One region of the Pelosinus sp. IPA-1 genome, then DNA from elsewhere that is predicted to be linked to it. Evidence: riboswitches for the same ligand, from Rfam matches in the RefSeq annotation. Region 1 holds a riboswitch; each other region holds the start of a gene.
What was found. Region 1 has a riboswitch for FMN ahead of QSJ81_RS09240 (ECF transporter S component). Riboswitches for the same ligand answer to the same signal wherever they lie in the genome.
Positions count from the first base shown of each region.

Region 2: it holds a riboswitch for FMN, as region 1 does, so the genes downstream of both, ribD (bifunctional diaminohydroxyphosphoribosylaminopyrimidine deaminase/5-amino-6-(5-phosphoribosylamino)uracil reductase RibD) here and QSJ81_RS09240 (ECF transporter S component) in region 1, are expected to answer to the same signal.
Region 3: it holds a riboswitch for FMN, as region 1 does, so the genes downstream of both, ribB (3,4-dihydroxy-2-butanone-4-phosphate synthase) here and QSJ81_RS09240 (ECF transporter S component) in region 1, are expected to answer to the same signal.

Region 1 covers NZ_BSVC01000003.1:547,055-555,204, reverse strand. The annotation lists gene QSJ81_RS09275 (NanQ anomerase/TabA/YiaL family protein) at 30-509, opposite strand; gene panD (aspartate 1-decarboxylase) at 724-1,107, opposite strand; gene panC (pantoate--beta-alanine ligase) at 1,112-1,957, opposite strand; gene panB (3-methyl-2-oxobutanoate hydroxymethyltransferase) at 1,976-2,815, opposite strand; gene QSJ81_RS09255 (Rossmann-like and DUF2520 domain-containing protein) at 2,802-3,728, opposite strand; gene QSJ81_RS09250 (DUF4870 domain-containing protein) at 4,283-4,633, shown strand; gene QSJ81_RS09245 (YitT family protein) at 4,787-5,638, shown strand; gene QSJ81_RS09240 (ECF transporter S component) at 5,839-6,423, opposite strand; FMN riboswitch at 6,515-6,643, opposite strand; gene QSJ81_RS09235 (Nramp family divalent metal transporter) at 6,746-8,008, opposite strand.
Region 2 covers NZ_BSVC01000004.1:457,238-465,387, forward strand. The annotation lists gene QSJ81_RS12060 (bifunctional 3,4-dihydroxy-2-butanone-4-phosphate synthase/GTP cyclohydrolase II) at 1-1,200, opposite strand, end outside; gene ribE (riboflavin synthase) at 1,229-1,888, opposite strand; gene ribD (bifunctional diaminohydroxyphosphoribosylaminopyrimidine deaminase/5-amino-6-(5-phosphoribosylamino)uracil reductase RibD) at 1,857-2,987, opposite strand; FMN riboswitch at 3,098-3,229, opposite strand; gene rpe (ribulose-phosphate 3-epimerase) at 3,270-3,917, opposite strand; gene rsgA (ribosome small subunit-dependent GTPase A) at 3,921-4,796, opposite strand; gene pknB (Stk1 family PASTA domain-containing Ser/Thr kinase) at 4,809-6,683, opposite strand; gene QSJ81_RS12090 (peptidoglycan D,D-transpeptidase FtsI family protein) at 6,700-8,115, opposite strand; gene QSJ81_RS12095 (FtsW/RodA/SpoVE family cell cycle protein) at 8,102-8,150, opposite strand, start outside.
Region 3 covers NZ_BSVC01000012.1:38,018-46,167, reverse strand. The annotation lists gene QSJ81_RS23210 (hypothetical protein) at 1-245, opposite strand, end outside; gene QSJ81_RS23205 (GH25 family lysozyme) at 673-1,236, shown strand; gene QSJ81_RS23200 (hypothetical protein) at 1,495-1,947, opposite strand; gene QSJ81_RS23195 (DUF1003 domain-containing protein) at 2,190-2,702, opposite strand; gene QSJ81_RS23190 (hypothetical protein) at 3,047-3,373, shown strand; gene QSJ81_RS23185 (methyl-accepting chemotaxis protein) at 3,442-4,278, opposite strand; FMN riboswitch at 4,495-4,640, shown strand; gene ribB (3,4-dihydroxy-2-butanone-4-phosphate synthase) at 4,758-5,411, shown strand; gene QSJ81_RS23175 (methyl-accepting chemotaxis protein) at 5,614-7,329, shown strand; gene QSJ81_RS23170 (class I SAM-dependent methyltransferase) at 7,610-8,150, shown strand, end outside.

The sequences.
Region 1 (8,150 bases):
CCACTTGAAGATGGGGGTCTTAGAGCGGTTTAGTTATCGGATAATTGAGAAATTGCAATTTTAATGACTACCTTTTTTACTGTTTGTGCGGTCCTTCTCATACAACAAGGACGATGTACATCATTCGGAAAAAGTACGGCATAGGTTCCTGGCTCTAATACCATATCGGTTTCTTCCATAATCTCTTTATAAAAAATAAGATCTTTTTCCTTCAGTTCGTCCTGAAGCACGATACACTGATCTGACAATAAGCTGCAGCCTATTATCTCTTCACCTGAAGCCAAGTATTGAATATCAATATATTTTTGGTGAGCCTCCGGGCGTCTATCTTGTTTAGGTTCGGTTTGATATTCAGAAACTAAAGCAAATATAGAGTCTCCTTCGATATCATGTCGTCCAATTGTTAACTTTGCTAAATCTGTATTTTTTAAATACATCAGCGCTTTTTGCAGCACAGGTGAAAATGCAGATTTCTCTAGTTCCAAATTTTTTAGTTGTCCGTAAATCAATTTTTTGTCCCCCTTATTTATCCTCCAAGTTCCTACCTTTTTAAGGTATTTTATCTGATGACTAAACCGCTCTAAGACTCCCCCTTTTCGATAAGTGGGAGTTAAGAGCGGCTAAGCCTCTAGATAAGAAGGGCCAAAATTCAGAGGAGTTAAAACTCCATCTGAATCAAGTCTTCTTTATCTCTATTCTTTATTTCGTATTGTCTTTCCTTTGTTATTTTATCTGTCCATGAATTTCCTTAGAACGAATTTCCTTCACTTGATTCTTTTCATCCACCATTACCACTGTAGGGGTAAAGTCTTTTGCCTCTTCATTAGTCATCATAGCGTAGGCAATGATAATGACCTTATCACCCGGCTGCACTAAACGAGCCGCCGCCCCATTTAAACAAATAACACCTGAATCTTTTGCTCCTGTAATGACATAGGTTTCAAAACGGTTCCCATTATTATTGTTAACAATTTGCACTTTTTCATTAGGTAGAATCCCTGAAGCATTTAATAAACTTTCATCGATTGTAATGCTCCCCATATAATTAAGATTGGCCTCTGTTACCGTGGCACAATGAAGTTTTGCTTTTAAACAAGTAATAAACATAATCTTATCCCTCCAAAATTGTATTATCAATCAAACGAGTATTTCCAATCCGAACAGCTAAAGCAAGAAGAGCTTTGTCCCCTATGACATCCAGGTTTTCTAATTGGGGATAGCTATATACTTCTACATAATCGATTTGTGCTAATTTTTCTTGTTTAATTTTAAGTATTACCTGCTCCTTAATGTTCTGAGCATCGACTTGCCCCTGGTTAACTAGCTTTTGTGCAAGCTGGAGACTTTGTGATAAAACCAAGGCAGCCTTACGCTCCTCAGGAGATAAGAAAGCATTACGAGAGCTCATGGCTAAACCATCCTTCTCCCGTACAATAGGCACCACTTCCAAAGTAACGTTCATATTCAAATCAGTCACCATACGCTTAAGTACCAACACTTGTTGGGCATCTTTTTGGCCAAAGAAAGCTTTATCCGGCTGAACAATATTGAAGAGTTTAGTTACAACGGTAGCTACTCCACGAAAATGACCTGGTCGTGATAAACCACATAATTTTTGCGTAATACCATTAATCTCAATAAAACTGCTATACCCTGCTGGATACATCTCCTCTGGCTGAGGATGAAAGATGACATCTACGCCAGCTTTAGCAGCCTGCTCGCTATCACCAGATAAGTCCCGAGGATACTTAGCAAAATCTTCTGTAGGACCAAATTGTGTGGGATTGACAAAGATACTTGTCACAACTACATCACAACTTTTTTTTGCTTGACGCATCAAGGTGAGATGCCCCTCATGCAGGGACCCCATAGTTGGTACTAGTCCAATACTCATCCCTTTCTCTTTTGCCTGCCTAACAAATAATTGCATCTCCTGTATGTCTGAAATTATTTTCATATGATTGTCCTCCTTGTATTAGTACAATTTTTCCAATACTTCATCCGAAATTTTAAAACTATGCTCTGCGCCAGGAAAGGCTCTTTCTTCTACCTCTTTTCTGTATTCGGCGATTGCCTGAGCCAGCTGAGTATGAAGGTTGGCATATTGTTTAACAAATTTAGGTGTAAAACCGGGGAAAAGCCCCAATAAATCATTAGTAACCAATACTTGTCCATCACAATATACCCCTGCACCAATACCAATGGTTGGTATGGCAATGGAATCGGTAACCTTTTGTGCTAACAATGCAGGCACACACTCTAATACCACTGCAAAAGCCCCGCTCTCTTCCAAAAGTTTCGCATCATCTAACAATTTTTGTGCACCTTTTTCTTCTTTGCCTTGCACTTTAAACCCACCTAGACTATGAACAGATTGGGGAGTTAGTCCTAAATGTCCTACCACAGGGATACCAGCTCTGACAATGGCTTTTACCGCATCAGCAACCTCTTGCCCCCCCTCCAATTTAACAGCTTGAGCCCCTGTTTCCTTCATGATTCTCCCTGCATTTGCCACAGCCTGCTCTGTTGAAACTTGATACGACATAAAGGGCATATCCACAACTACCATCGCTCTTTTTGCCCCTCGGCACACAGCTTTTCCATGATGGATCATATCTTCCATAGTAACTGGGAGTGTAGAATCATACCCTAATACTACATTGCCTAAAGAGTCACCAACTAATAACATATCTACTCCAGCGTCATCTAAAAATTTCGCCATAGAAAAATCATATGCTGTTAGCATTGTAATGGCTTTACCTGCAACCTTTCTCTCTTGAATCACCGTTGTTGTAATCCGTTTATTGCTGCTCATCTTCCTTCTCCTTTAGTTTCATTTTCAATAATTCTGTCATGCAATTTGCCTGCATTTGATCTATTGTTCCTTTTTCTAAAGCTACCCCTAAAGTATATAATCCAAGATTTTGATACAAGTTCTTTTCCTCATCATTTTCTAAAACTTGTAGATGAGCCTCTATGGTAATACTATCCCCGCGACTGATAGGTCCTGTTAAGGCTTCCGTAGGACCCAGTTCTTTTATTTGATTCACTGTGCCCTGCAATAAGGGCAATAAGGCTTTTGAAGCCTCTTCTCTAGATAAACCAAAACTACTATATAGTTGACTCGCCCAATGCATCAACGAAACTGTATAATTCGATACAATACAGGCCCCAGCATGATATAGTGCCCGGTCCTTATCTAACATAACAAAACCGTTTCCGCCTAAATCCTCGACTATTTTTCTTCCTGCTGCTATCATCTCATCTTGTCCACTCAGTGCAAAATACACACCAGATAATGCCTCTATAGATAGTTCTTTATTGGCAAATGACTGCAAGGGATGCATACAGCCAATGAAAGCTCCCTGCTCTCTAGCTGGTTTCAATATTTCGGTAGGCAGGCAGCCTGAAGTATGGATAACAACATGTCCTGGCATAAAGCCACTTTCCTTAACCAGTTCCTCTACTACTTTACCAATATAGCGATCAGGAGTCGTAAGTAAGACAATATTCGCCTCTTTCGTAAAATCTGCTGCTTCTGTCCCTGCTTTTACACCAAACTGCTTAGCCAATTCCTGGGCCGAATCGAAAGTACGACTAACGATTCCTACTAATTCATAGCCCTGACTATATAAGGCTCGGGCCAACACACTGCCTACTTTACCAGCTCCGACGATTAGCACCTTTGGCTTGTTCATGCTGCTTCTCCTTTTACTATATAAGCCGATTTAATAGTATAGATAACAATTAATTCCCGATCCTACTTCTGAAAAAAGTATGATAGATGTACTCTCTTAATAACATACTAATAAACGCCCTAGGAAAAGAATATAAAAAAAGCCTTCCGGCACTTGTCCGAAAGGCATACTTTTCCTATGTAACCTCCCGTCTCAGTCCATCATAGATCTAAGCGGATATAATACCAGTATTAACATATAGCTATATTGATCCTTCACAGCTTTAGATTCCTTTTTTATAGTATGGTTCATTGATGATACCACCCAAAGGAAACCTCTGCTATAAATGTTCTTCTTGATAATATCATAAAATACATTTCAAAAACAAGTTTTTTTATCCGATGACTGAACCGCTCTAAGACTCCCATCTTCGATAAGTGGGAGTTAAGAGCGGCTAAGTCCCTGGATAAGAAGGGCTAAGATTCAGATGGAGTTAAAACTCCATCTGAATCAAGTCTTCTTTATTATAGTGTGATTTTCAATCTTTATGAATAGGATATACAAAAGAACCAACCTACTATAAAATATACTTAGGAGGTGTTTTTATGAATGGAATTACAGGAGAGCAAAAATTGTTAGCCATCCTCGCTCATATATCTTATTTTCTAGGCGGTCTGGGTTTTATCATTGCACCTTTAGTCATTTTTTTATTAAAAAAGGATGATCCTTTTGTTTACGAGCATGCTAAGCAATCTTTGGTCGCTCATTTGGCCATATTAGTTACTTCCTGCCTTGTGGGACTGTTATGTACATTACTGATTGGAGTCTTACTACTCCCCATAGTAGGTATTTTGTGGCTAATCCTCATCGTAACTTCTATTATGGCAGCCGTTAAGGCATTCAATGGAGAAAGCTACCAGTACCCTTTCATTCAAGGGTTCATTAACAAACTGTAATAAAATCACCCCTACTCCAGGGAATAAAAAAATATCTATAAAAATTTAATCTTCAGGAATTGGATATAAGTATCGTCTACTTCCTACGCGACTCTATAGCCAACTCCTGAAGATTGCCATTGATACTACTTAAATAACTTATAGGAGGAACAGATGCGCTATAAAATTTATCAATATCTCTCGGTTGGTGTTGGGTGCCTACTAAGTGCTGTAGCTATTAATAGTTTTCTCGTCCCCCACCATCTTTTAAGTGGTGGAGTTAGCGGCATAGCTATTATTCTTTATTACTTATTTAAATTTCCTATCGGTGTACAAATTCTTGCAATGAATGTCCCACTTGTCTATGCTGCTTATCGTCTTTTGGGCAAAGAGTACACTATAAAGACCCTTTATGGAACAGCCCTATTTTCTTTTTTTGTCGATGCAACAGATTACTTGGCAAACTTCACTGTGGTAGATGATCCGATTCTTTCAGCGATCACAGGTGGCATTGTTACAGGAATTGGTTCTGGCCTGATTTTTAAAGCCAACGGAAGTGGTGGAGGACTTGATATCGTCTCCAGCATTATCAAAAAGTATTATTCTATGAATGTTGGCGCCGCTTCCTTTTCCATTAACTGTATGATTATGTTGATTGCTGCCATCCTCTTCGGCATCAAGTTGGCCATTTTAACATTAATCTCTATGTTTATTGCTGCTAACATTACGGATAATGTGGTGGAAGGGATCAATCGCAAGAAAACGGTTTATATTGTTTCTTATAAAACTGATGAAATCTTAAAAGCGATTTTGAAAGAAGTTGGTCGCGGCGCCACCATCCTTCGTGGAGAAGGAGCTTTTACAAGACAAGACAAACAGGTTATCTTTGTTGTTGTAACTCTTACGCAAATTGGTCAGATAAAACTTCTTGTACAAGAATCAGACCCTAACGCCTTTATGATTGTGCAAGATGCCGTCGAAGTCATGGGCAGAGGTTTTACACTACCAAGTACCAAACAACTGTAATAATAGTTTGACATTTTTAAACCGCAGAGAAGCAGAGGACACAGAGGAAAGAGATCGGATTATAAAATCCCCCTCAGCGTACTCTGTGTCTCTGTGGTTAAATCATTCGTTCTTGCTTTTTCCCCAAAACACTTTCTTTTTAGAATAGCGAAAGAGGCTACTCCTTGTATTGGAGTAGCCTCTTTTACTCTTCTCTTATCTTATCTTTCACATAAGACGGGAAAGATTTTTTTATAAATCATCATGGTAAAAATGGATATGACAATTCCCTTTATTAGATTAAATGGTGCAATGGCCATGGTGATAAAAGATTTTAAATCCATAATCTGAGGATTGGCTACTGTCCCTAATGATATAATTTGCTCCAGGGGAAAATGCAATACTGCCTGATAAAGAGGTAATAATATAAAATAATTTAGTAAAGAAGCAGAAAACATCATAGAAATCGTTCCAACACCTAGAGCTATGATAGCCCCGTTAGGGCTATTATATCTCTGGTATAAGTAGCTTGCCGGAAGAATAAATGATACACCTACCAGAAAATTAGCAACTTCTCCAATTCCCATTGTTTGGCTATTCGCCCCATGTATTAGATTCTTGATTAACTCAATGCCAACACCAGCGATTGGTCCTAATAGGAAGGCACCAAGGATAGCAGGCAGTTCACTGGCATCCAATTTTAGAAAACTTGGCATCATAGGTAACGGCACTTCAAAAAACATCAAAATTACAGCAATTGCCGATAAAATTCCTACCTTTGTTATATAACGTGTATTGTAAACCACACAGATTCCTCCTTAATCATTAGAAACAAAAACTTCCCGAAATATCTTCGGGAAGTTAGTAGCACAAGGAAACACATCTAATCATGTGCTAATCTATCTTCTTTCATCCAGACTATACTGTCGGCTTTGGAATTACACCAAATCAACCTTGCGGTTCGTGGGCTTGCAGAATCCACTGCTTACCACCGGTCGGGAATTAAACCCTGCCCTGAAGATGTTTCAATTTATTTAATTTCAGCCCCGGAGATAATCATTCTCAAAAATGATTATTATGGATACATTGTAGCAAATTCGATTTCTAAATGCAAGATATAACACTCGTTTATTTAATAAAATCCCATAACAACATCATATTTAATACAGAAACAATAATACCTATTGCCCATAACATAATTTGTTGCAAACCTGTATTTGCATATTTACCCATAACTTGCTTAGACGATGTTAAATAAATTTGTAAAAATATTGTCCAGGGCAGTTGAACACTGAGAAACATCTGAGAATAAACCAAGCCCTGGAAAGGGTTCTCGATAAAAAGAATTAAGAGTACTGCCAAACCATAAGTAAGAGCTACTCCCATCCATGAATGGCGATCCTTAACATCATATGGCTCACTAAACATACCAGCAAAAATACTTCCACCAGCCATACCTGCTGTAATCGTAGAAGAAATACCAGAAAATAATAGTGCTATGGCAAAAACAACTGCTGCGGCATTTCCAAGTAAGGGACGCAGCATAATTTCAGCTTGTTCCAATTCTTCGACTTGCACCTGATTGCTAAAAAACACAGCCGCGGCTATTAGAATCATGGCACTATTAATTGCCCAGCCAATACACATTGAAAATAAAGTATCTGCAAACTCGTATTTAAGCTGCTTTTGAATGACAGCTTCATCCTCCAAATTCCATTGCCTACTTTGAATAATCTCAGAATGTAAAAATAAATTATGTGGCATTACCACTGCCCCGAGTACACTCATCACTACAAGCATAGCGCCTTCGGGAATGACAGGAGAAACCCAGCCAATAGCAGCCTCAGGCCAATTAATATTTACCAAACTAAGCTCAAATAAAAATGCTAATCCAATAATCGATACAAAACCCATAATCCATTTTTCTAATCGCTTATAGGAATTGGCCCACAACATCCAGCCACATCCTAAAGCCGTAAATATAGCGCCCACCTTTAAGGGAATATGAAATAACATATTTAAAGCAATTGCTGCACCAAGTATTTCTGCTAGACCTGTCGCAACAGAAGCCGTTACTGCAGATAAGAGTACGGTTCGTGAGACTAAAGGCCGCAAATATTCTGTAGCTGCTTCGGATAAACAGCGACCTGTGACAATGCCTAAATGGGCCACATTATGCTGTAATACAATTAACATGATTGTAGACAGCGTCACCATCCACAACAATTTATACCCATATTCGGCCCCAGCCGCCATATTGGCAGCCCAATTTCCTGGATCAATAAATCCTACTGTTACGAGTATCCCTGGGCCAATATAACGTAATATTTCCCTTGCTCGTTGATTTAAGCCATGCTCTTCTTGGAAAAACCTTTTCACTGTTTTGAGCATTTATAAAACCCCTTTGTGCTAATTTATTTGTTGTTGCATAATACTCCTTATAACTTGTATATAATATTTATTCTTTTTTAAGTGCCTTTTTCCCTTCTTTAAAATTACGGCAAAGTCAAGCTACCAATTTGTTACTGTATAT
Region 2 (8,150 bases), on a different contig from region 1:
CCCATATTGTTTTAGCATATGTCCTAGTTTAGACTTTTTAACGGATAAATAACGCTGGTTAAATTTATTAGCTTTCATTTCTACTGGCATTCTTTCAGTAATAGTCAGGCCATATCCCTCTAATCCAGCCCTTTTTCTAGGGTTATTCGTTAATAAGCGAATGCTTGATAGACCTAGATCTACAAGTATCTGAGCACCAATACCATAATCTCTTAAATCTGGTGCAAAACCTAAAATCTCGTTTGCCTCTACAGTATCTTTCCCCTGATCTTGCAATGCATAGGCACGAATTTTATTGGCAAGACCGATGCCACGGCCTTCCTGCCGCATATACACTAATACTCCTGCTTCTTCTTGGCTGATGCGTTTTAAAGCACTTTCCAATTGTTCCCCACAATCACAACGTAATGATCCCAAGGCATCGCCTGTTAAGCATTCAGAATGTATGCGTACCATTACATCCTTTTTGCCAGCTACATCACCTTTTACCAAAGCAATGTGGCATTGATTATCTAATTTACTTTCGTAGGAAATTAAGCGGAAATTGCCATATTTAGTTGGCATTTTTGTTTCTGCACCACGTATAATAAATGTTTCATTTGCTTTACGATATTTTATCAACTCGGCAATAGTAATAATTTTTAAATTATGCTTAGTAACAAACTCCATCAAATCTGGAACTCTAGCCATTGTGCCATCTTCATTCATAATTTCGCAAATTACCCCTGCTGGATAACACCCTGCCATTTTTGGCAAATCAACTGCTGCTTCCGTATGACCTGCCCGTCTTAAAACTCCACCTTCCACATAGCGTAAGGGAAAAATATGACCAGGCCTTCTAAAATGTTCGGGTAATGCATTCGGATCCAACAATGTTCTAATCGTTTCTGCTCTCTCGTGGGCTGAAATTCCTGTTGTTACAGTATGTGCATCAACAGACACGGTAAAAGCAGTGCAATGATTGTCTGTATTCTCACAGACCATAGCACCAATGCCAAGCTCGTCTAATCTAGAGCCAATAACTGGCATACAAATAAGTCCACGTCCATAAGTCGCCATAAAATTAATGGCTTCAGGGGTAACTTTATCAGCAGCCATTAATAAATCGCCTTCATTTTCCCTATCTTCATCATCTACTACCACAATTATCTTGCCATTTTTTACATCTTCAATTGCTTCTAAAATAGTATTAAATTTCATTTTTACCTCCAAGTATTTCGACTTATTTTTACGATGTGAACCCATTTTGCTGTAAAAAATTCATACTAAGAGTACTTGCTTTAGACTGCTTATCAGAAGAATGCAATCCAAGCAATTTCTCTACATATTTTCCTATTACATCTGCTTCTAGATTTACAGTGTCTCCAGTTTTTTTAAATCCTAATGTAGTGACAGATGCACTATGAGGAATCAGAGAAACTGTAAACCAATCTTGTCCACACTCAACAATTGTAAGGCTTATACCATCAATGGCAATAGAGCCTTTTTTTACGATATAACGCATCACTTCAGGGCCTGCTTCAATTTTTACGATAACAGCATTATCATTAACATCTTTAGCACGAATCATCCCAATGCCATCAATATGCCCGCTAACTATATGACCACCAAAACGGTCACCAATGCTAAGAGTCCTCTCAAGATTCACAATTGCTCCGTTTTTTAAACTCGCTAACGCAGTACTATCAACTGTTTCTGGCATCACATCAGCAGTAAAGCAAGTATTATTATACTCAACTACAGTAAGACATGTTCCATTTACAGCAATACTATCACCTAATTTAACGTCACTAATGACCTTACTAGCCTGAATTGTTAAACGTACAGATTTAACACCACGGACAATCGCCTTCACTTTACCTAATTCTTCCACAAGTCCGGTAAACATCTCGTCCCTCCCGGTTGCGCATATAGGCGCTAATTAATATATCTTCCCCAACAGATTCTGTTTCTATATCTTCAAGCAAAATTGCCTTATTAACATCAGCTATTCCTTGACCAGCTATTGGTCCTGGAGCACTATTACCACCAATAATCTTGGGGGCAATAAACCAATGTACCTTATCAACTAGATTGTCCTCTAACACGGAAGCATTAATACTAGCTCCACCTTCAATTAATAAACTAGTAATTTGTCTTTTCCCTAATTCTTTAAATAATAAAGGCAAATTAACACCATCTTGTTTGCTCTCAACTACCAAAACTTCTACGCCACAAGCACGCAAAGCATTGACTCTTTCCTCTGGCGCCTTATCAGTAACGGCAATGATAGTTTTGGCTAAACCATCTGTTACTACATTAGCCGTCAGAGGTGTTCGTGCCATGCTGTCAACAATCACTCGATTCGGATTCTTCCCCTGGTACGATAGTCGAGTTGTCAAACTAGGATTATCGGCTAATACAGTACCAATCCCCACCAGAATTGCATCACAAGTATCTCGTAAAGTATGTACGCGATTTCGCGCAGCAGGCCCTGTAATCCACTGGGATTGTCCTGTGTAAGAAGCAATTTTTCCATCTAAAGACATTGCACTTTTCAAATGGACAAAAGGCAATTTAGTGGAAATCCACTTTATGAAAACCTCATTTAATTTTGCAGCTTCCCTTGACAACACACCTTCTACGACTTCAATGCCAGCTTTTCGCAACTTATTAATACCTTGTCCAGCTACTAAAGGATTTGGATCTGCCATCGCGACAATTACTCTCGTAATACCCGCCAAGATTAATGCATCAGCACATGGTCCTGTTCTACCGTGGTGAGAACAAGGTTCTAGCGTAACATATATAGTTGCCCCCTCCGCCAATTCTCCAGCTTGCTGCAATGCATTAATTTCGGCATGGGGTGTGCCTGCTTGCTTATGCCATCCCTGTCCCACAACTCGTCCTTCCCGCACAATTACAGCCCCAACCATAGGATTTGGACTTGTCCGGCCAGTAGCGTATTGAGCCAAAAATAGCGCCTGCCTCATATACTCTTCATCCATAATTGACCCCTCCAAAAAAATTAGGCTGTTAAAAAAGTTTAATACTTTTTAACAGCCTAATAGAACATTAGAAAAATGCAACAGCTATTAAGCCTTATCAAAGACTTAATAATAACCTTTTTCCATCCAGACTATACTGTCGGCTCCGGAATTCCACCGGATCAGCCATACGGCTCGCGGGCTAATCACCGCCGGTAAGGAGTTAAAAGATTTCTCTTTTTCACCTTGCCCCAAAGGCTCCTTATTCAATTATGTATATGTTACCAGTATTCATGAAAATAATCAAGTGCCTTTAATTTCAGAAATTGCTTTTTTAATATCTTCTGATTGGTATACAGCAGATCCTGCAACCAAAATTGTAGCACCAGCAGCTATTACCTGACGGGCAGTTACAGCATTAATTCCGCCGTCCACTTGGATCTCCACAGCTAAATTCCTTTCGGAAATCATAGATTTTAACCTAGTAATTTTATCAAGCATGCTTGGTATAAATTTTTGGCCACCAAATCCAGGATTTACGGTCATTAATAACACCATATCTACTTCACTAAGCACTTCTTCAATTACCGAAAGTGGCGTAGAGGGGTTAAGAGATACCCCAGCTTTTAGCCCATGCTCTTTGATGGTTTGCAATACTCGATGTAAATGAGGGGCTGTTTCAACATGAACTGTTAAGAGATCAGCACCTGCTTTTGCAAACGCTTCAACAAAATCTTGCGGATTGCTTACCATAAGATGAACATCGAAAAATAATTTAGATACTTTGCGAATTGCCGCAACAACAGGAGGACCAAATGTAATATTAGGTACAAAATGTCCATCCATTATGTCAATATGAAGCATATCCGCACCTGCTACTTCCACTCGTTCTATTTCTTCAGCTAATTTAGAAAAGTCAGCCGAAAGAATTGATGGTGCTATTTTAATCATAATTTAAAATCCTTTCTTCTTTTCTTGAATTTCCGATAGTATTTCAATATATGAATTATACCGCTGTTCATTAATACGCCCCTCTAATACTGCCTGTTTTATAGCACATTGGGGTTCTTTCACATGCAGACAAGTATTAAACTTGCATTCCTGTACAATCGCTGCTATTTCGGGAAAATAATACATAAGATCATTTTTTTTCACATCATCAAACTCGGTAAAACTAAAACCGGGCGTGTCGACAACAAAGCCACCGGTAGTTAAGGGTAACAGCTCTGCAAAGCGAGTCGTGTGCTTACCACGACCAATTTTTTCACTAACTTCACCTGTTACTAGAGTAAGCCCCGCTTCAATTGTATTTAAAATCGTGGATTTGCCAGCCCCCGAGGGACCAGCAAATACGCTAATTTTATCAGAAAGAGCATTTTGCAATTCCCTAATACCAAGTCCCAATTTAGCAGATAATGTGATAACCTTATAACCAATACTCCGATACAATGCAAGAAGAGGTTCTAATTCTTGCATATCAGCCAAATCAGTTTTATTAATACAGATGATTATATCTAAGTCCGACATTTCTGCCAAAACTAGAAATCGATCTACTAAAACTGCATTAATATTTGGATTTACTGCAGCAAAGGTAACAATAACTTGATCTATATTTGCAATCATTGGTCTTTTCAACATGCTACGGCGAGGTAATATCTTTTCAATTATCCCTTTATCATTTTCAGTAATATCATATTCAACTTCATCGCCTACTAAAAGTGAAAAACGTTCTTTTTTAAAGCGTCCTCGCAAAGTGCACATAATCACCTTGTCATTTGTTTTCACATAATAAAAACTATTATATGTTTTTAGTATCACCCCATGCTGCACTTGCTATGCCTCCTATATTGTTTGCTCTTGCAACAATACACCATTAATATACACTTGTACTCTAACTTGGCCTACACCATCCACGGTTTTTTCAACCTTATCACCAGGCTTATGGACATTTTCATAAACAACACGTCGACCATTTGTATCAGTTAAAACAACTTGAACTGCTTGGCGAGTGGCCCCTTCAGGTACTGTTATTTGCACAACGGCTTTTTTAGTTGCACTACCGCCGCCTTTTGCAACTGTGAAATCTACCGAAGCACCTTCTGTAATTTCCGCTGATGGACCAGGATTTTGTCCAATAATAGTCCCAATTGGATACTTATCGCTAACTTCTTCAGTTACTTTACCCACTTTTAGTTTTAGACTCTCAATTTGGGTGTTTACCGTATTTATCGGCGTACCACGAAAATCAGGTAAGGCAAATTTACGTGGACCAGCACCTTTACTTATAACAAGATCAACCGTAGAATTCTTATTGACTTGAACCGGCGGGCGTGGCTGCTGATTAATAATTGTATCCGCTGGAACGTCAGCGTTAAACTGTTCATCAATTCTTCCTACTACTAAACCAGCATTTTTAATTTGCAGTTCTGCATCCCTTCGGCTGAGTCCTCTAAGATCAGGCACTATAGTAATCTCGCCACCCTTGCTAATAACAAGATTAACCATACGCTGCTCTTTTACTACTGTATTTGCCTCTGGATATTGAGAAATGACGTTTCCAGCTGGTACTTTATCACTAAATGATTCTGATACTGTGACACGCAAGTTTTGCCCTGTTAAAATACTGCGGGCAACTTCTACTTGTTTGCCAACAACATTTGCAACGGTAACATCATTATTGCTCCAAAACTTACCAAAAGCAAAAAAAGCACCTATCATAAAGCCAAATAATAATAGCAATATTAAGCCCCATACTCGCTTCTTGGATTTATTACTTTTCGTTAAACTATTATTTTCTGGTTCGGCTCCAACCATATTTGCCTTGTTAGAAATCGGTTCCTCTATGCGTGGTAGTATCTGAGTAGGGAAATCGCCTCTTGACAGACGGCGCGTATGGTCATCCCTAAAATAGTTTTGTACTGATTTTAAGTCAGCAATCATCTCGCTAATGTCAAATCGGTTCGCTACATCTTTTGCCATTGCCTTAAGAACAATAGCCTCCAACAAAGGTGGTACTTCTGGTTTTAGTTCCCGTATAGGACGCGGTTCTTCTTGTAAATGTTTCAAAGCAATGCTGATTGGCGTTTCGCCATTAAAGGGCACTGTTCCCGTCAGCATTTCATAAAGAACAACACCTAATGAATAAATATCTGACTTTGCCCCAACCACTGTTCCTTTTGCCTGTTCAGGAGAAAAGTAATGTACTGATCCTATTATTGTTGAAGTATGATGCATCGTAGCTGAGCTTACTGCTCTTGCAATACCAAAGTCAGTCACTTTTATACGTCCAGCGCGAGTCATAAGTATGTTATGAGGTTTTATATCACAATGTACTAAATTATTCTGATGCGCGTGTTCTAATGCTTCAGCGATATCTGCGGCAATCCGAACTGCCATTTCTATAGGCAGTGGTTCTCGTAAAATACGTTCTTTAAGAGTTTCACCTGATATATATTCCATAACAATATAGTGTACATCTTCATCTTTTCCGACATCATAGATATTTACAATATTGTGATGAGATAAACGAGCCGCTGCTTGCGCTTCACGCCTAAAACGGGTCACAAATTCTTCGTCATTTGCAAATTGTGAACGTAAAACTTTAACTGCTACAGAGCGATCCAATAGTTTATCGTGTGCCCTATAGACATCAGCCATTCCACCGCCACCAATATGCTCTAAAACAGTATATCTCTTATCAAGAGTTCGATTAATCATGTGAACCATCACCCCCTTATTGTAATGCTGCCCTAAACACTTGACGGGCAATTGGCGCTGCAATGCTTCCCCCATAACCAGCATTTTCAACAATTACCGCAATTGCAATTTGCGGATTATTTGCTGGTGCGAAACCAATGAACCAAGCATGAGAATCCCCCTGAGCGTTTTCTGCGGTACCAGTTTTACCAGCTACTATTATACCTGGTAAAGAAGCTGATTTACCTGTACCACTTTCAACAACTTTGATCATCATTTTATTAATATCCTCAGCTAGTTGAGGGCTAGTCACAGTAAGCCATTCTTCCTGAGAATATGATTTAATTACAGTACCATCAGGATCCGTTATCTTATCTACAAGATATGGCTTCATAATTACCCCCTTATTAGCGAAACTACTTGCTAGCATAGCCATCCGCAAAGGTGTAACTAATAAACTGCCCTGGCCAATGCCCGTTTGTGCTAAATCTCCGTTGCCCAACGAAGAAAAATTCGGCAAATGAGAAGCAGTTTCTTGCAATTCTTGACTGACAGGTTGTTTAAAACCAAATCGCTCAAAGGCATTCGCCATTTTGCTGCGTCCTAATTCTAAAGATATGGTGCCAAAAAATACGTTAGACGAGACGGCTAATGCTTCAGTTAAGTTAATCTTACCATAGGACTCTAAATGACTTTCTTGCAAAGTATAATCTGGTGGTATCTTTAAAATACCTTCACAATCTATGGTTCTATTTAGGTCTATTACCTTCTCTTTTAATGCTGCCTCAGCAATCATAACCTTAATCGTAGAACCAGGAGGATACAATCCCTGAGTCACCCGATTTAATAAAGGACTATTCTCATTCGTAGAAATACTTTTCCACTCCTGATCAATTTGATTAGGATCAAAACTAGGCTTACTCACCATAGCTAAGATTGCTCCTGTACGAGGATTTATCGCAATTACGGCTCCTCGATGATTTCCTAGAGCTTTGTAAGCAATTTCTTGCAGTTTCACATCCAAGGTTAATACTACATTATTACCTGCCTTATTGGCAAATAAATGGCTGATTGCCCCTAAATGAGCCATTGCGTTATTATTCCCAGTTAAATAGGAATTGAAAGTCCCCTCAATACCACTCTTACCATATGTGCTACTATCGTAACCTACCACTTGTGCTGTCATAGCTTCATAGGGATACTTACGCTTAAATACATCTCCCTCTCTTTGACTATAGGCCAACTTATCACCATGTCTATCCACTATCATACCATATGGAATCATACGAGCAATTTCAGCCGTGCGGCGATTTAAGGGGTGTGTTGCCAAAAATTCACTCTCTACAACTTGTATATAAGACAGATAGATTAGTAAACTCAACAATAAACCAACTAGTCCTAAAGCCACCTTACGAATATTATCAGCTATATGATTCATGTCATTTCGCATCATAACATCTCACTTCCGATATGGAAAACAGCATACCT
Region 3 (8,150 bases), on a different contig from region 1:
GTGAGTAATAACAGCATAGCAATTATATAAAAGCGGTTTGAAATATTATTCATTGTAATTGGATAAAACAGAGGAATAATGGTTACACCGAATCGTCCTATATTCTCAAAAACAGTTAGAATAACAGGTTCATTATCTTCTTGTAGTGGTATGTTGATTGGCGGGAAAAGTAACCACAATAGATTAGGAATAAGTATTATTATAGGGATAATCAAACTAGACGAGTAAAGCATGAAATCAAACATTTTAATCCCCTTTTATCAAGAAAATTCGTAAATATAGTATTCAAGGTTAACGTGTAAACTCCTGTAACGAAACAGTAAATTATAATCGATCTTAAGGTGCAAGAATTGAAAACTTTTAAAGGTTGATAGGTTTAATCTCCGCAGACATTGGAATGTATTTGTTTTGTAATGCCAGATTGTAGGACGGTCCGTTGCGCGAATCGATTAAGAGCATCATTAATGAGCTAGACAGGTTTGCCGATAATAGGGAAAACAGCCAAAGGCGAGAAACGGCAATCCGGCAGATTAATGAAATATTAGACTGGCGACGTATTTTAGTACCCGGGGCGCTCATAGGATGGATTATCGATGCGGAGGTGGCCGCCCCGTCCGTAAGATGCTGAAAGCGGCAGGAACACCTGATTTAGACAACGAGGAGGAATAGATAATGATAAAAGGTATTGACGTATCCCATCATAACGGTGTGGTCGATTGGCAGGCGGTGGCTGCTGCTGGAATTGAATTCGTGATCATCCGCAGCTCCTACGGTCTGCAATCAAAGGATGGAATGTTTGAACAGAATGTAACCGGCGCTAAAGCTGCCGGTCTGGAAGTTGGCGCTTATCACTACTCGTATGCATTGAGCGTCGAAGATGCAATACATGAAGCAAAAAATTGCCGGGAGGCAATAGACAGTACAGGACAGCTATTAGAATTACCAGTGTTCTTTGACATGGAAGATGCGGACGGCTATAAACGACGTAAAGGCTTTGCATTTAACCCGGTAGAAATTACAGCCATGTGCAAAACGTTTATTTGCAATATAGGTCTAGACTGCGGCATTTACGCCTCTTACTCCTGGCTGACTGATTATATTGACTGGCGTAGCATTGGTTGTGCCGTATGGAATGCCCAATGGAGCCGGAGTGACGATATTAAAGGTTATATGTGGCAATACACTGACAAAATGGAAATAAACGGGAAGTTATTTGATGGAAATATTAAGTATTAGTAGGGGTGAGCTAATGGAATTTGCATTTGTATCATGTCGTGCTACGACAGCAACCCATATCCTTTCCACCATATCCCCCTCATACTGAAAATATGCCGAAAATACGACTCTTAATCAGTAGGTTCGGGGTTCGATTCCCTGGTGTGTCACCAGTAAATTATAGCCCTCGCAGGTTTGCGAGGGCTTTTTTATGTCGGTAAACTATAAAATCACAGCAAAAAAGCGGGTGTATGAAACGCCCGCTATGGATGGATACGCTTATCTTAATGTAAACCTGTTATCTCTAGGGTGCCAGCCATGTCTACCAATGAATATTTGATTGCTAGCCATGTCATGGCCGTCTTTATTGACATCAAAAGTTAAGGTATCTCCTCCTCTTACTTTGAAATCTAATTCATCAATCCCGCGACCTGTGAAATGGAAGCGAATTGTATTACGGTCACGGTCTACTTTAACGAAATCACCATTTTCCAGATCTCTGTCGTCAATGTCGTAAAAACGTCCATCAGTTCGAATCACGCCAGAAAATACATGCTGATTACGAAAGTTAGTTGTTTTTACATGAAACTCGTCATTTCGATTATGCCAGACAGACAGGCTAGGGGGATTTTGTTGTGGACGGCCCTCGGAACGGTCACTCCAGGCAAAAGCGGTTCCTGATAAGGTAATCAGGAAACAGGTAAGTAATGCTAAGCAAGATAATTTTTTCATATGTAACATCTCCTCAGATCTTGATCTGATATTACTATATTACAAAATCTTGACAACAATATGACAATGGAAAGAATTAGATGAAATTATAAATATGGAGGATATCTAACTAATTGACAATGATTATCAAATAGGGTATAGTATAATCATTGAAGGATGTATTGCAATCACATCTAAGACCATGTCTGAGGAGAAAAACTCTAGGGCATGGTTTTGTTTTATTAGGCACATAGATACCAATTTTATTGGTGGAAATCCTTTGTTAATGGAGACTCTACGTTTAATTTTTCTATATGGTCTATAAGCTCTTTTAATATAATATCTTGATGAACTAAGTGATCCATAATTACTTTTATCTCTTCTTCTGCTTTTATGTTTATTTGGTAATCATGTTCTGCTGCCAACCGGTCTTTTTCATTCTGCCTGTTTTGACTCATCATTACTACTGGACCCGTGTACGCAGCTTGAAAACTTAGAACAAGATTAAGCAGTATGAAAGGATATGGATCCCAAGAATGAAAAAAATCTGCATCGCTAACTGCTTTATAAGTTAAATACACGTTTGTTGTCATCCAAATTACGATTACAACACTTTGATAAATAATAAAGGGCCAACTACCAACCACTTTAGCTAACCAATCAGCTATCCGCTGACCAGATGTCAATCGAGTGCGAAATTCTTTGTTTATATTTTTTATAACATGATCGTCATGCCGATAAGTTGCCGCTGGACCTTGGAGTTTAGAAGTTTTCATAAATCCTCCCTGTTCTGATTTTATCATATAACTCATATACCACAAATTACATTAGATTCCTGCAGTAGCTATGAGAAGTTGTTAGATGTATCGTGCATAAATAATAGACCTGTGTAAAGGCTCACAGTATCAAGGACGAGTTCGTTGACCTCTGCGAGGTGTGGATGATGAATATAAAATAAATAGGAAATAAGTATACATTGTTATTCTAGGTTATGTTGTGTCATAATAGGGTAATGCTAAGTATAACGATTTCTATTATATTTTTATGTAGTTATCTTAAAATAATAAGTGGACTATCAAAAATATTAATATTCTTATTTCGAATGGGGGGGGACATTACAATGTCAACATCTAAGGAATTAACGAATGAAAAATATCAGTCTATAAAGAAATTAGGGAAAATGTACTTATATTTATTGATTGCAACACGTTTAGTTTTTCTTATGGAACACGTACCCCATGTTGTAAATGCGCCGATTGGTAACGATGTAATTGATGTTTCTAAATATCTATTCCAATTAGTTATAGGGAATGAATTTGTAAAAAGAATTAGTATTTTATTTTTAGCTCTCTATAGTATGTTCGTAGCTGTAGAAAGTTTTTTAGTGTTGCGTACTTGGTTCATGTGGCTTTACTCCAAGGTTACTAGGAATAAGATGATTGAATAATAGATAACGGAAAAGAGTAAGAAGTGATATCTTTGCGATAAAGATATCACTTCTTATTTTTAAATTATTTATTTATAACGCTCAACGTAATTTCCCAAATTTCTCGCGCCTTTATTTATTTCTTCTAAGTTAGCTGCGATCTCTTGAGTAGATGCCGCCTGTTCTTGGCTAATTGAGCTAGTAGTTTCGATTGATTTATAGATATCGGAAACAGCCTTGCTCATTTCCTGTAATGTTAACTGTATTTTCTTTGTTGCTTCTTGCGATTGGTCAGCAAGTTTTCGAACTTCCTCGGCTACAACGGCAAATCCTCGGCCTTGTTCTCCTGCTCTAGCTGCTTCAATCGCCGCATTTAGTCCTAAAAGATTTGTTTGTTGGGCTATGTTACGTATAAAACCAATGACCTGAACTGTTTCTTCATTCCGTTTTATCAAATCACCTGCTAGCTGAATTGCTTTTTGCCCCGCACTTGCTAGTTCGCTTGCACTTTGAGCAACCTGCTCGACACTTGCTGAGGCTAATTCTGTTGAGTTCGCCAATTTTTCAACAGTATCAACTAATGTAAGACTATCATTTAAATCGATCCCAGAACTTAATGTTCCAATAACTTCCTTATTAACACCATAGATTGGAGTGAAGATAGTCTTTATAGTACGACCATACACTTCAGGAGGAATATCTGCAAAAGTATCTTTACCTGTGCTAATACAGTCTTCGATAGTACTAATTCCTTTGATGGGCTTACCAGCAGGTAAATCAAGCTCAAACTCTTTTGCACGGAAGTAGGATAAATATGCCGTTTTGTCCGTTAATCCAACAGCCATATCTTCCCGGACGATTTTGTTTAAGTAGGGAAGAACAATTTTAAAAGCCTCAAGTATTTCTTGATTGGTGAGTTGCTCCATTTTACTACCTCCTAACGATTTCAGATTATCAATTCTATATCAAAGAACAAAAAGCCTTTAAAAAAACAGTGAAAATTATCGAAATTTGTAATATTTTTATAATAAAATCCGAAAAAGTAAAAGGAAGACGGAGCTAAAGGATTTGTCCCTGTTGAAGGACATAAGGTGATTGCAAACTTGACAATCTAAATATTTAATAATACTATTTAAATAGCGACTTATTCTCAGGGCGGGGTGAAAATCCCCACCGGCGGTATCTCAGTTTTACTGAGGAGCCCGCGAGCGCTCTTCTATAGGAAGAGGTCAGCAGAACTGGTGAGAGGCCAGTGCCGACGGTATAGTCCGGATGAAAGAGAGTAAGGCAGTCAACCAAATTGATTCTCAGAAGGAATCAATTTTTTATTTATTTTAAAGTTGAACTGTCTTTTTCTGTGCCCTGATTCTGGTAAGTCCTACTAAATTATTAGGAGGAATATACTATGAATCAAACTTTACTAACTCATTTTGGAGACACTGACAAACGGGTGGAAAATGCTCTTGCTGCATTGCGCAGTGGTCGCGGAATCTTAGTTACCGACAATGAAGATCGGGAAAACGAAGGTGATATTTTTTTTGCAGCAGAGTCTCTGACAGACGAACAAATGGCAATGTTAATTAGTGAGGGCAGTGGAATTGTCTGTTTATGTTTGACTGAAGAAAGAGTGCAGGCATTAGAATTGCCGATGATGGTAGATGTTAATACAAGCAGTTTTGGAACACCTTTTACTATTTCTATTGAAGCTGCGACCGGGGTTACTACGGGTGTATCTGCTGCCGACAGGGTGACTACAGTGAAAGCAGCGATTGCGGATCCTGTAAGTCCAGAGCAACTGGTGCGTCCGGGCCATGTTTTCCCATTAAAGGCCAAGCAGGGCGGTGTACTGGAGCGACCTGGGCACACAGAGGCCAATGTAGATTTAATGCGACTTGCTGGGTTGAAGCCATATGGCGTATTGTGTGAATTGACAAATCATGATGGTACAATGGCAAGGTTACCTGAAATCATTGCATTTGCAAAGAAAAATAACATGCCAGTGGTTACGGTCGATGATGTAATTGCGTATCGAAAAGGTAGAAAAACATTTGCATCATAAAGTCTAGTCCAAACTTCGGACCTAGGATGAAAGATCTTACGGTTAATATATAATATAAACACCTGCAAAGCAGTTAGCTTTGCAGGTGTTTATATTATATATTATGTTGCAAGTTGTAATGATAGACAGAAAAAAATGCAGGAAAATGACAATTAATGTCGAAAAGTTGTAAAATAATTACAAGACAAAAAGGGGAAAAATAATGGATTTTTTTAAGAATATGAAAGTTAGTCTGAAGTTAGGTGCCTTAATTTTTATTGCCATTATATCGCTAGGAGTTATTGGGTATACAGGCTATCATTATCTTCAGAGGGCAAGTGTAGATATGAATTCTATGTTTGCAGATAACTTGGTACCAGTACAGCTTATCAATGAAAATCAAGCTCATATCAATAAGGTAAGTGCAGCAATAATTGAATTGATGATTACAACAGATAGCAAAAAAAATGAAGAGCTAAAAACACTTATAAGTGATCGAGCTAAAAAATTTAATGCAAATATAGCTGAAATTGAAAAAGCTAAATTAGACGATAAAGAGAAACAGAAATTAGAAGATCTCAAAGCAGCGATGAAAAAGTACAGAGAAGCTCGTACTACAGTAATTGATTTGGCAGCACAGAACAAGAATGCAGAAGCTTATGCATTGTACCTTTCAAGTGTAGCACCTTTAGAAACGATTGCTCTTAATAAATGTATGGATCTCTCCGAATATTCTATAGGAGTAGCAAGAAATATTAATAGTACGAATGAGGCTTCATTTAGAACATCAACTAAAATTAACATTGGAATCTTATTAATATTTACTACAATATTAGGCGTAAGCGGATTCTATATTACACGGTTGATCACTAAACCTTTACATGCTATGGTCTCATTTTGTGGGGGATTGTCTGCAGGTGATTTTCGTGATAAGCCTCGTACTTTTGTTAGAAAAGATGAATTTGGTCAATTGGCAGATTCTTTAGTAGATATGAAAAATAATCTCCGTATACTAATGAAGGATATTAACAGTTCTGCCGAACACCTAGCCGCTGCTTCTGAAGAATTAACAGCTAGTGCTGATCAATCAGCTCAAGCTGCTAATCAAGTTGCCGATTCTATTACTGAGGTAGCAACAGGTGCAGAACAACAACTAGAAGTAGCAAACAATACTTCCAACGTGGTGCAGCAAATGTCAGAAAGTATCCAACAAATTGCTGCCAATGCGAATGAAGTGGCAAGTCAAACAGCTCAAGCGGCTGATAAAGCAAAGGAAGGAAACAAATCAGTAAATAAAGCGGTAACTCAGATGGCGAATATCGAAGAAACTGTTACCTCCTCTGCTCAAGTAGTAGCCCAATTAGGAGAGCGTTCTAAGGAAATTGGACAAATTGTGGATACAATTTCAGGCATTGCCGGTCAAACGAATCTATTAGCTTTAAATGCAGCTATTGAAGCAGCCCGAGCTGGTGAACACGGGCGCGGCTTTGCTGTAGTTGCAGAAGAAGTTCGCAAACTTGCCGAGCAATCACAAGAAGCTGCTAAGCAAATAGCCACACTAATTAGCGAGATTCAAGGTGATACCGATAAGGCTGTTGTAGCTATGAATAATGGAACGCGAGAAGTTAAGCTTGGAGCAGAAGTAGTGAACGCCTCTGGAGTTGCTTTTCAAGAAATTGTAGTTATGATAAGTAACGGGTCGAGCCAAACGAAAGAAATTTCTGCGGCAATCGAACAAATCGCTACAGGCAGCCAACAAATTGTCGAATCGGTGAAGCAAATCAATCAATTAAGTAAAAATGCATCTGCCGAAGCACAAACTGTATCCGCTGCAACCGAAGAACAATCAGCATCTATGGAAGAAATCGCTTCCTCAAGCCAAGCGTTATCAAAACTTGCCATGGATCTTCAAGAATCTGTCAGCAAATTTCGAGTTTAATTATAGCAACTCTCGATTTTAACGAGTGTTGCCTTATTCTTAGGCTCTAAATAATTATTTGAGTGTTATAATAAGAAGACTTACTTATAGGAGTTGTTTTAAGGAAAACGTATCGGCGTAATGCTGATACGTTTTTTGTACATACTAAATGTGATAGAATAGCATCAGTCTTTGAAGATGTTTTTGTAGAAAAGGCACTAAATGATACATCAAAAGGTTGCATTCAAGGATTTGTGAAATTTGTAGGAGATTTAATTCCAGTACATGCTAGGGGGAGAAAATGTTGAAGAGCTTATTGGAAAGTAGAGCAACAGTGAATAAAAATTCGATTTCTTATGATTCTTATGAAACAATGGCGGAGTATTATTTTGAGTGTGTCGACACGAAACCATTTAACGCCTACTATGAAAGACCAGCGACTTTATCATTACTTCCCGATGTTGCAGGGAAGAAGGTGCTAGATGCTGGGTGTGCTGCAGGCTGGTATAGTAACTGGTTGCTTACTAAGGGAGCTAATGTAACAGCGATAGATTTTAGTCCCAAAATGATAGAAATGACAAAGAAAAGAGTTGGCGATAAGGCTGATATTATAAGAGCTGATCTCAATGAACCTCTAAATTTTATAAAAGATAAAACCATAGATATCATATTGTCATCTTTAACTCTTCACTATGTTCGAGATTGGAATCTTGTAATGGCTGAGTTCAATAGAGTATTAAAGCCATTAGGTTCTTTAATACTGTCTGTACATCATCCATTTATGGACTTTACATATTTTAATAGAGAAAATTACTTTTTAACAGAGATTATAGAAGATGAAT